DNA from 4 places in the Paenarthrobacter sp. YAF11_1 genome. Region 3 is predicted to be linked to each of the others. Evidence: riboswitches for the same ligand, from Rfam matches in the RefSeq annotation. Region 3 holds a riboswitch; each other region holds the start of a gene.

Region 1 (2,193 bases), on a different contig from region 3:
AGGCCGTCGAGTAGGAGGCGCTGGGTGCGGGTGCCGCTGTGCCCGAATTTCGATCGGCGGCGTTGGCTTCCTGGGAAGGCGTCTCCTGGCCGAAGAACGGCAGCTCGAGGGCCTGCCCCAAGGTCCCGGCTGTCAGGACCAGGCCGAGGGCGCCAGCCACCACGGCCATGCGCTGGCTCATGTGCTTGACAGACGCAGCTTTACGCAGGACCGCCTGGGTTTCCCGGCCAAGGGACGATCCGCCCATTCCCGGCCTGGAAGAACTGGGAGCGACCGACTGCTTTCGAACGTCCTTGCGGCTTGCCAGTGAAGCCGACGCTGTGGCGGCCGCAGCAACTTGCGCCGGGGATGTGCCCCGCGGTGAAACGGGTGCGGCAGCCGGCTCGTGGCGGGCGCCCACAACAGGAATGGCGGCGGTGGCAGGTTGGGACGCGGCAGGCTGAGGCGTTGTCGGCTGCTCGGAATCCTCCTGCTCGGAACGTGACGCCTGAACAATCGGAATGGCCGAGGTAGGAGGCCCCGGCGTGGTGGAAGCCGGAGCTGCAGCCTGTGCGGCCTCCACGACCGGAATGGCCGCGGTTGCCGGCTCGGCAGCTTCGGAGGGCTCTCCTGTTGCGGATGCAGCTGGCTCGGCCTCGGACGACGCCGGGGCGGCGGGCGCGATCACAGCCAGGGTTGCCCGCTCCCGCTCGGCCGCGCGCGCGGCCGCTCGCGTGATGGGTGTCGCGACGGTGGGAAGGGCCGCAGTGGCGGCCTCCGGCGTCGTGCTTGTCGTTCCGGGTGCGGCAGCAGTGTCTGCCTGCACGCTGATGGGGGATCCGCTGGGTTGGGCCCGACGGCGTCCGGTTGGCTTGGTGCGCTCGCGTTCAGTCTCGGCGCGGCGCGGCTGATCCATGGTTGGGGACATGGTGGTTGCCTCTCAACGCCTTCGAGGTTAGCTGTCGGGTTCGGACGAGGCCGTCCGGCCGCCGTAGCGGCTTCACCCCAAGGACTTTGGAAAGTCCGGGAACTTTTGGGTCCCCCGCCTCTGCCGCGGGTCTGGCGGATCCCGGAATGCGGCAGAGCTCGGCGTCATTCCGGAAGCGGCCCAGCGGAGATACGGGTCGCCCTACGACGGTACATGAGCCGGAAAGTAAAGTCACATTAATATAACGGACGGTAGGCCTCCCAAGATGAGAGGGTTCTAGCGTTTAGGCTTCGGGGCCGGTGCCGGCGCGGGCAACTCATGCTGGATCCTCTGGATCTGCACGGCTTGGTGGGTTTCCGGGCGGAAGATTTCATCCGCCACTCCCAGCATCCCGCCGGTAGCTGCACGCCGGACCTTGCCCTGGCTGCTCCGGCGCGATGACCAGTACCACACGCCGGCCATCAGAGCCGGGAATCCGAGCACTGCAGCCGCCGCGAGCAAGATATCCATGGCCCAACACTAGCTTCGCGCTGCACCGGCAGGTAGACATTGACTATGGACCTGCCTGTGATGCCACCCGTCTCGCCCATGCTCGCCAAGTCCGTCCCCACCATCCCCGATGTTGGGCACTACGAGCCCAAGTGGGACGGATTCCGGACCATCGTCTTCAAAGACGGGGATGAGATCATCCTGGGGAGCCGCAATGAGAAGCCCATGACCCGCTACTTCCCCGAACTGGTGGAGGCGCTGCGGAAGAACCTTCCGGACAAATGCGTGATCGACGGCGAGATTGTCCTGATCGAGGGCAATCGGCTCGAATTCGAGGTGCTTCAGCAGCGGATCCACCCGGCCGACAGCCGGGTGAGGATGCTCGCCGAGAAGACCCCGGCGTCCATGATCGCGTTCGACATCCTCGCCCTCGGCGACGACGACCTCATGGGCAGGCCGTTCTCCGAACGCCGCGCCATTTTGGAGCGTGCGCTGGCCAAGGCGGAGCCTCCCGTGTACGTCACGCCCGCGGTCACGGCCCTGGAGCGCGCGCAGGAATGGTTCGTGCAGTTGGAGGGCGCAGGTCTGGACGGGGTGATGTCCAAGCCCTTGGACGGGATGTATTTACCCAACAAGCGCGTGATGTTCAAGACCAAGCACGAGCGCACCGCGGACTGCGTGGTGGCTGGCTTCCGCTGGCACAAGACCGCGAAAGTTGTGGGGTCCATGCTGTTGGGTCTTTATAACGACGCCGGTCGACTCCAGCATGTGGGGGTGGTGGCATCGTTCCCCATGGC
Region 2 (2,193 bases), on a different contig from region 3:
CACATAACTTAACGCCAAAGGCCGGTGCCTTCGAGGACTAATTCCTCAAAGACACCGGCCTTTGGTCTGAAGCGTGAGGCTTATGCGCCAGCGCGTACGTAGGTCAGGGGACCCGTAGCGGTCAACCAGCTGATCGGGTGGATGCCCGTCTGGTTGCCGTTGATGCCACCGCTGATGGCCTGGCCGTTGCCGATGAAGATGGCGACGTGGCCGGACTGAACGATCATGTCACCGGGCTGGGGGTCACTGACAACCTTGCCGTAGTTCATGAACTGCATGGGGCCGAGGTCACCAACGGGGATGCCTGCGGAGCCGAGCGCGCGCTCCACCATGGCGGTGCAGTCCTGCATGATGCCGATCTGGGCGTAAGCCGAGGCAACCATGGCAGCGTTGACGCCACCCACGGCCGGGGCAGCAGCGGGAGCAGGAGCAGCAGCGGCCGGAGCGGCAGCAGCAGCCTTGGCAACAGGAGCCGTTGCGGCGGCAGTGGTGACTGCTGCCTTCTTGGCGACGGGAGCCGGAGCAACCGGAGCAGGCTTCTCGATAACCGGAGCTGCTACGGAAGCAACAGCAGGGCGCTCGAAGTTGACGGTAGCCGTAGCCAGGGCGGTAACAACCTGGGTGGGAGCGTCGGCTGAAACGGTCTCAGCGACCGTGGCCGGGCTGGAATCCCGCTGAACCGGAGCTTCAGCAGCGTGAGCTGCAATGGAGCCGGTCAACACAAGGCCCGAGGCTGCTGCAATAACAGCTGCCTGGCGGCCAGCGCCGGAAGCGTTGCTGGCGACTGCCTTGGAGATGGAGATGAACGGATTAGGACGTACGCTGTCCGCCTTACGACGGCCGCGAAGAATGCGTGAAGACATGAAAGAGCCTCTCCCGATGCCTGCGAGGTTAGCTGTCGGATTCGGATGGGAGTCACCCGGCCACTATCCCCCGCTGTTCAGCGGAAGCTTCGTGACTTCACCCCAAGGCACGCTCGAAAGCGACCTAAAATGGGTTCCCCGTCTCTGCCGTAAGGTTTGTCTGCGAACGGATTCCGGACTGCGGCAGAGCTAGGCAATCAGGCCGGAAGTGCCCGTTACGTGGAACAGGCACAGGTACTACCGTACGCGATGATCACGCGGAAGTCACATTTAAGTAACGAGAAGCGCGCTTCCGGCGTGTCGCAGTAACCGTTTCGAGATCTTCGCAGCTACGTAGAAAACCCTGTTATTCCGCGGGAGAATCGCCATCTGAGTCGTTCGAAGCAGCGAGTTTTCTCCGCGCTGTAACAGCCAGAAAAATAACGAGACCGACAGCAACAACCGCCAAGCCCACAATGCTCCACGGGAAGGGCTGGGAGGCATCCGCGGCTGGCTCGCTGTTACCGGTTCCCGGCGCCCCGGTCCCCGCCGTCGGTACTGCTGCTGAAGGTGCTGAAGCGGACGGCGAGACTGCCGCCGAGCCGTTGGCCGCCGTCGCGCTTCCTACGGTGGCCGTGAAGGTAAAGGTGCCCTCAATGGGGTGGGAATCGCTGCTGACGACGCGCCAGACCACTGTGTATTCGCCGCCCGGGGCGCCTTCGCGCAGCTTCTGGACCGCCTGGTTGTCGATGATCTCAACGGGGCCGTCGGCCCAGTTTTCGCCACCTGCCGTGACCGTCACGCCGGAACCGATGGCAAGCGGTCGGTTGTTGAACGTGATGGAGACCGACGCCGGGACCTGCGTCACGGCGGTACCGTTGGCCGGCGTCGTGGATTCAGCGACGTCGTGGGCGGACGCGGGAGCCGCAGAAAACAGCAGGGCGGACGCGAAGGCAAGAGCAGCGACGACGGCGGCCAGAAGCGGGCGGATGGTACGCATGGGGCGGTTTCTCCTAGTGTTGGCTTCCTTACAGACTAGGCGAATCGTCCGGAGGGCCCGTACCGGACCGCTTAGGATTTGAGAGCACACTCCCCTCAATCCCCGGAGTCCTTCATGCTTAAACAAGGTTCTGCCGTAGACCGCTACTTCAAAATTACTGAACGTGGATCCACGTACTCGAGGGAAATTCGTGGCGGCTTCGCAACGTTCTTCGCCATGAGCTACATCGTGGTGCTGAACCCGCTGATTCTTTCCGGGGCGGATTCCAGTGGGGCCTCCCTCGGTTTCACGGCCGTCGCAGCCACCACGGCCTTCGTGGCGGGAATCCTGACCATCCTCATGGGCGCTTGG
Region 3 (2,193 bases):
GCCGGAGCCTTTGCCGCAGGAGCCGCGGGGTTGACGGCCAACGTGGCGTTGCCGGCAGTCGCCGTGCTTTCTGCGGTCTTCTTGGTTTCTACCTTCGCAGGAGCCTTCTTCTCTACGGGAGCCGGAGCCTGCACCGTGGTGACCACGGGGCGCTCGTAGGAGATGGCAACGGTGGAGTCCGCAGCGATGGTGGCCTGGACTACCGACTGGACGTCAAGGGTGGACGTCGAGGTGGACTCACGGTCCACGTTGGTGTCGGCGGCGTTGGCAGCAACACTGCCGGTCAGGACCAGGCCTGAAGCTGCGGCAATAACAGCCGCCTGGCGGCCTACGCCGCCGGCGTTTTCACTGACGGCCTTCGCGATCACGGCAAGCGAGCTGGTCTTGGGGGCCTCAGCGCGATGCCGTGCAACCTTGGATGCACTGGTCATGGTTTTCTCTTTTCGTATCCGCGTGTAGTTGGGGTACACGCGGCTCATCGGTGCGCCAGCACTTGGGGGCATGCTGGCGAACCCCGAACCGGATTGTTTCTAGCGGAGGGTAAAGAAGGAGGACGTGCCCGTGGAGGCAGCCGAGTGCAGGAGCGTGCCCTGTCCCGGGTTCAAGGCGCTGATCATCATGCCGTTGCCAACGTAGATGCCTACGTGTGCTCCGCCGTTCTGCATGACCAGGTCACCGGGGGCAGGAGTGCTGGTGGGCTTCATGGCAGTCCAGGCGTTGACGCGCGGGATGCTGATGCCGGCCTGGGCGTAGACCCACTGGGTGAAGCCGGAGCAGTCCCATCCGTTGGGCGTGGTGCCGCCCCAAACGTACGGGTGGCCGATGCCGGTGTAGGCGATCGCGGCGAGGCCGGAAGCGGCAGCGCTGGAAGCAGCGTCCTTGGCTTCGGACGACTTCGCGGTCACAGCGCCTGCGGTGGTCTGGTTGCCATTGGCCGCGGTCCGCTGGGTGGTCTGCGAAGCGCGCTGGACAACCTTGGGAGCTTCCTTGGTGGCCACTACAGGGCTTTCGAAGGAAACAGTGGCGGTGGGCTCTGCGGTGACTACCGCAGTGGTGACCATCTGCTGGGTGCTGGAGGCTTCCGACTTGGAAACGTCGGTGTCCGCTGCCTGGGCCGGAAGACCGACACTGAGGACGAGGCCTGAGGCTGCTGCCAGGACGACGGCCTGACGGCCAACGGTACCGGCGTTGGATGAAACAGCCTTGGAAAGCGTGTTCAAGGGGTTCGTGCGAACCGATTCAGCGCGGTGGCGCGCAGGGGTAGTGCGTGATGACACGTAGGTAGCCTCTCCCAATGCCTGCGAGGTGAGCTGTCGGATTCGGATGGGAGTCATCCGGCCACGCTGCTTCAAGGAAGCTTTGCGACTTAACCCCAAGGCCTTCTTGCGAAGACCAGAAGTGGTTCCCCCGCCCCTGCCAGACGATTTATGCGAACGGACCTCGAGTGGTGGCAGAGCTAGGCAATCCACTCAAGTGCACCGGCCCCCTAAAAAGCCGATGCGCTTTGTACGGTACAACAGTTGAACGCGAATGTCACATTCAGGTCACGGGGTGTGTCACGAATGCGAGAGACAACCATCAACTGTACTTAGAGCCAGCCCATGGGGTCAACGACTTCACCGTTGACCTGTACTTCAAAGTGGAGGTGGCAGCCTGTGGAGGCGCCCGTGGTGCCGCTCAGCGCCACAGTGTCGCCGCGGCTTACCGTCTGGCCTACTTTAACGGTGAAGGACGACAGGTGGTTGTACGTGGTCTCCAGGCCGTTGCCGTGGTCTACCACAACGCGGTTGCCTCCGCCGTACTCGTGCCATCCGGCAAAGGTGACCTTGCCACTGGCCGCGGCATGGACGGCGGTGCCGCACTGGGCCACGAAGTCCTGGCCGCGGTGGAAGTCGCCGGAACCACCCGTGAGGGGGCTGACGCGGTAGCCGAACGGGGAAGCCGTCGTCAGGGTGTCCAGGGGGCTGGCCATGGTGCCTGTGGACGAGGCGCGCTGGATGCTGCCGGCGGACTGCGCGCTGAGCAGTTGCTTCAGCTTGCCGTCGGGGTCGGCTGCGGTAGCTACTGCGGCACGGCTGAAATCGATCTTGGCTGATGCAGCGGCCGAAACCTCGGGCTGGCTGCCACCGGTGACGGCCAGGGCCGACTCGGTCTGGCCGGATTCCGAGGTGGCCATGACCGGGCTCGTGGCCG
Region 4 (2,193 bases), on a different contig from region 3:
GTGGTGCTCAACGCCGCGCCACCGAAGCGCGCCGAGGGGAACCGTCGTGGTGGAGCGCTGGTAGATGGGTCTGTGAGCGTCATGTTTCCAGAATGGGCCCGCCGATTAAGAGGGCTTTAGGTGGAAGCTGTGATCCCACTGTGAACCATGGACGGCACCTGTGAAACGCGAAAACCGCGCCGTTTCCCGCCATCCGCTCCAGTGGGTACTGGTGCGAACGGCGGGAACCGGCGCGGTGATCAAGCAGTCTGGCTTAGTACCAGTTGTTTGCCAGGTGGAAGCCCAGGGCGGCCGACGGGGATCCGTAGCGTTCCTTGATGTAGTTCAGGCCCCACTTGATCTGGGTCTGGTAGTTGGTCTGCCAGTCAGCACCCGCAGTTGCCATTTTGGTAGCCGGCAGCGACTGGACAATACCGTAAGCGCCGCTGGAAGCGTTGGTGGCGGTGGTCTTCCAGTTGGATTCCTTCTCCCACAGGGTGTTCAGCGCAGTCATTTCGCTGGCGCTCCAGCCGTAGTTGCCAAGGATGCTGGCAGCGTAGGCCTTGGCGGCGGCGGGGTCGTCCACGGCCTTCGGGGCGGCGGCAGCAGCTGCAGCTTCGGCAGCGGCGGCGGCAGCAGCAGCGGCGTCGGCGGCTTGCTTGGCTGCAGCATCAGCGGCGGCCTTCTCCGCAGCGGCTTGGTCGGCTGCGGCCTTCTCGGCGGTTGCTTTTTCAGCAGCGGCTTGGTCCGCTGCGGCCTTCTCGGCGGCAGCCTTTTCGGCAGCGGCCTTGTCCACGGCAGCCCTGTCAGCGGCGCCCTTTGCGGCGGCTGCATCCAAGGAAGCGGAGATTTCAGCTGTCTTGTTGTTGCTAACCTGGGCATTCGCCTGGGTCTCTGCAACGCGGCTTACCTCGGGGAGGGTCAGGGCGGCGTTGGCAGCAGTACCGAGCGATGCAACGCCCAGCGCAGCGGCTACAACACCGGCAACAACCGACATGCGGTGGCCGGACTTACCCTGGCGGGCAGCGTTCTTGAGGACAGCCTGCGACTTGGTCAACGGTGCGTTGTGCTCATCGCGGTGACGCGCGGAAGGGCGCGTCTGATCATTGAATTCAGACATGTGTGATTACCTCTCAGCGCCTGCGGAGTTAGCTGTCGGGTTCGGATGAGGTCATCCGGCCGCGCATCACGCTGCGGCTTCACCCCAAGGGTCCGGCATAAATGCCTGGGCCCGGAGACTCTGGGTCCCCCGTCTCTGCCTCGGAGTAAGAACGGACTCCGGGAAGTGGCAGAGCTCGGCGCATCCCGGATGCGGGTCAGTTGGGGCGACCCACCCTTTCGACGGTACAGGAGGAATTCGCAGAAGTCACATTTAGGTAACAGAGATCACGGCGCCGGTGAGTCGCTTTGCTGACTTCGTTACATCTGTTCGTTGGCGACCGAAGGGAGTCGAAGGGCGAATTCCGTGCGCCCCGGCCGTGAGGTCACTTCCACGGTGCCGCCGTGCGCTTCCACGATGGATTCAACGATCGACAGGCCCAGTCCGGAGGTGCCCTCAGACCCCGATCTCGCGGCATCGGCGCGGGCAAAGCGGGAGAAGATCCGGCCCTGGAAATCCTCTGGAATGCCGGGCCCGTTGTCCGTCACGGTCACCACAGCGCTGCCATCGGCAGAGAGCATGACGCCGGTGACCACCGTGGTGCCGGAGTCGGTATGTTTGCGGGCATTGGAGAGAAGATTGGCAAGGACCTGGTGCAGCTGCGTAGCGTCACCCCGGACCGTGACGGGCTCATCAGGCAGTTGAAGTTGCCAGATGTGGTCCGGTGCCATGACTTTCTCATCGCTGACAGTTTCGATCACCAACTGGGTGAGGTCCACGTCCGTGACCTTGACCGGCTGGCCTTCATCCAGCCTGGCAAGGAGCAGCAGATCCTCCACCAGGGTGGTCATCCGTTCGGACTGGCTCTGGACGCGTGACAGCGACTTTCGGCCGTCATCGGTGAAGTTCTCGGTCATCCTCAGCAGCTCGGTGTAACCGCGGATGGCCGTCAGCGGCGTTCGGAGTTCGTGCGACGCGTCCGCGACGAACTGGCGCACTTTGGTCTCGCTTTCCTGGCGCGCTTCCAGGGCATTGGAGACGTTGTTCAGCATCTGGTTGAGGGCATGGCCAACGCTGCCGACTTCCGTTCCGGGATGGGCGGCCGACGGCGGTAC

What was found. Region 3 has a riboswitch for cyclic di-AMP ahead of AB4Y77_RS17050 (C40 family peptidase). Riboswitches for the same ligand answer to the same signal wherever they lie in the genome.
Region 1: another riboswitch for cyclic di-AMP. It lies ahead of AB4Y77_RS16080 (hypothetical protein); the one in region 3 lies ahead of AB4Y77_RS17050 (C40 family peptidase).
Region 2: another riboswitch for cyclic di-AMP. It lies ahead of AB4Y77_RS14490 (hypothetical protein); the one in region 3 lies ahead of AB4Y77_RS17050 (C40 family peptidase).
Region 4: another riboswitch for cyclic di-AMP. It lies ahead of AB4Y77_RS12470 (hypothetical protein); the one in region 3 lies ahead of AB4Y77_RS17050 (C40 family peptidase).

The regions. Positions count from the first base shown of each region.
Region 1 is NZ_JBFRDF010000010.1:101,440-103,632, forward strand. It holds gene AB4Y77_RS16080 (hypothetical protein) at 1-907, opposite strand, end outside; cyclic di-AMP (ydaO/yuaA leader) riboswitch at 910-1,054, opposite strand; gene AB4Y77_RS16085 (hypothetical protein) at 1,184-1,417, opposite strand; gene AB4Y77_RS16090 (ATP-dependent DNA ligase) at 1,463-2,193, shown strand, end outside.
Region 2 is NZ_JBFRDF010000008.1:224,787-226,979, reverse strand. It holds gene AB4Y77_RS14490 (hypothetical protein) at 81-863, opposite strand; cyclic di-AMP (ydaO/yuaA leader) riboswitch at 867-1,035, opposite strand; gene AB4Y77_RS14485 (copper resistance CopC family protein) at 1,210-1,842, opposite strand; gene AB4Y77_RS14480 (NCS2 family permease) at 1,957-2,193, shown strand, end outside.
Region 3 is NZ_JBFRDF010000011.1:128,132-130,324, forward strand. It holds gene AB4Y77_RS17045 (NlpC/P60 family protein) at 1-431, opposite strand, end outside; gene AB4Y77_RS17050 (C40 family peptidase) at 531-1,277, opposite strand; cyclic di-AMP (ydaO/yuaA leader) riboswitch at 1,282-1,442, opposite strand; gene AB4Y77_RS17055 (M23 family metallopeptidase) at 1,589-2,193, opposite strand, start outside.
Region 4 is NZ_JBFRDF010000007.1:38,657-40,849, reverse strand. It holds gene AB4Y77_RS12475 (dolichyl-phosphate beta-glucosyltransferase) at 1-83, opposite strand, end outside; gene AB4Y77_RS12470 (hypothetical protein) at 254-1,099, opposite strand; cyclic di-AMP (ydaO/yuaA leader) riboswitch at 1,105-1,266, opposite strand; gene AB4Y77_RS12465 (ATP-binding protein) at 1,399-2,193, opposite strand, start outside.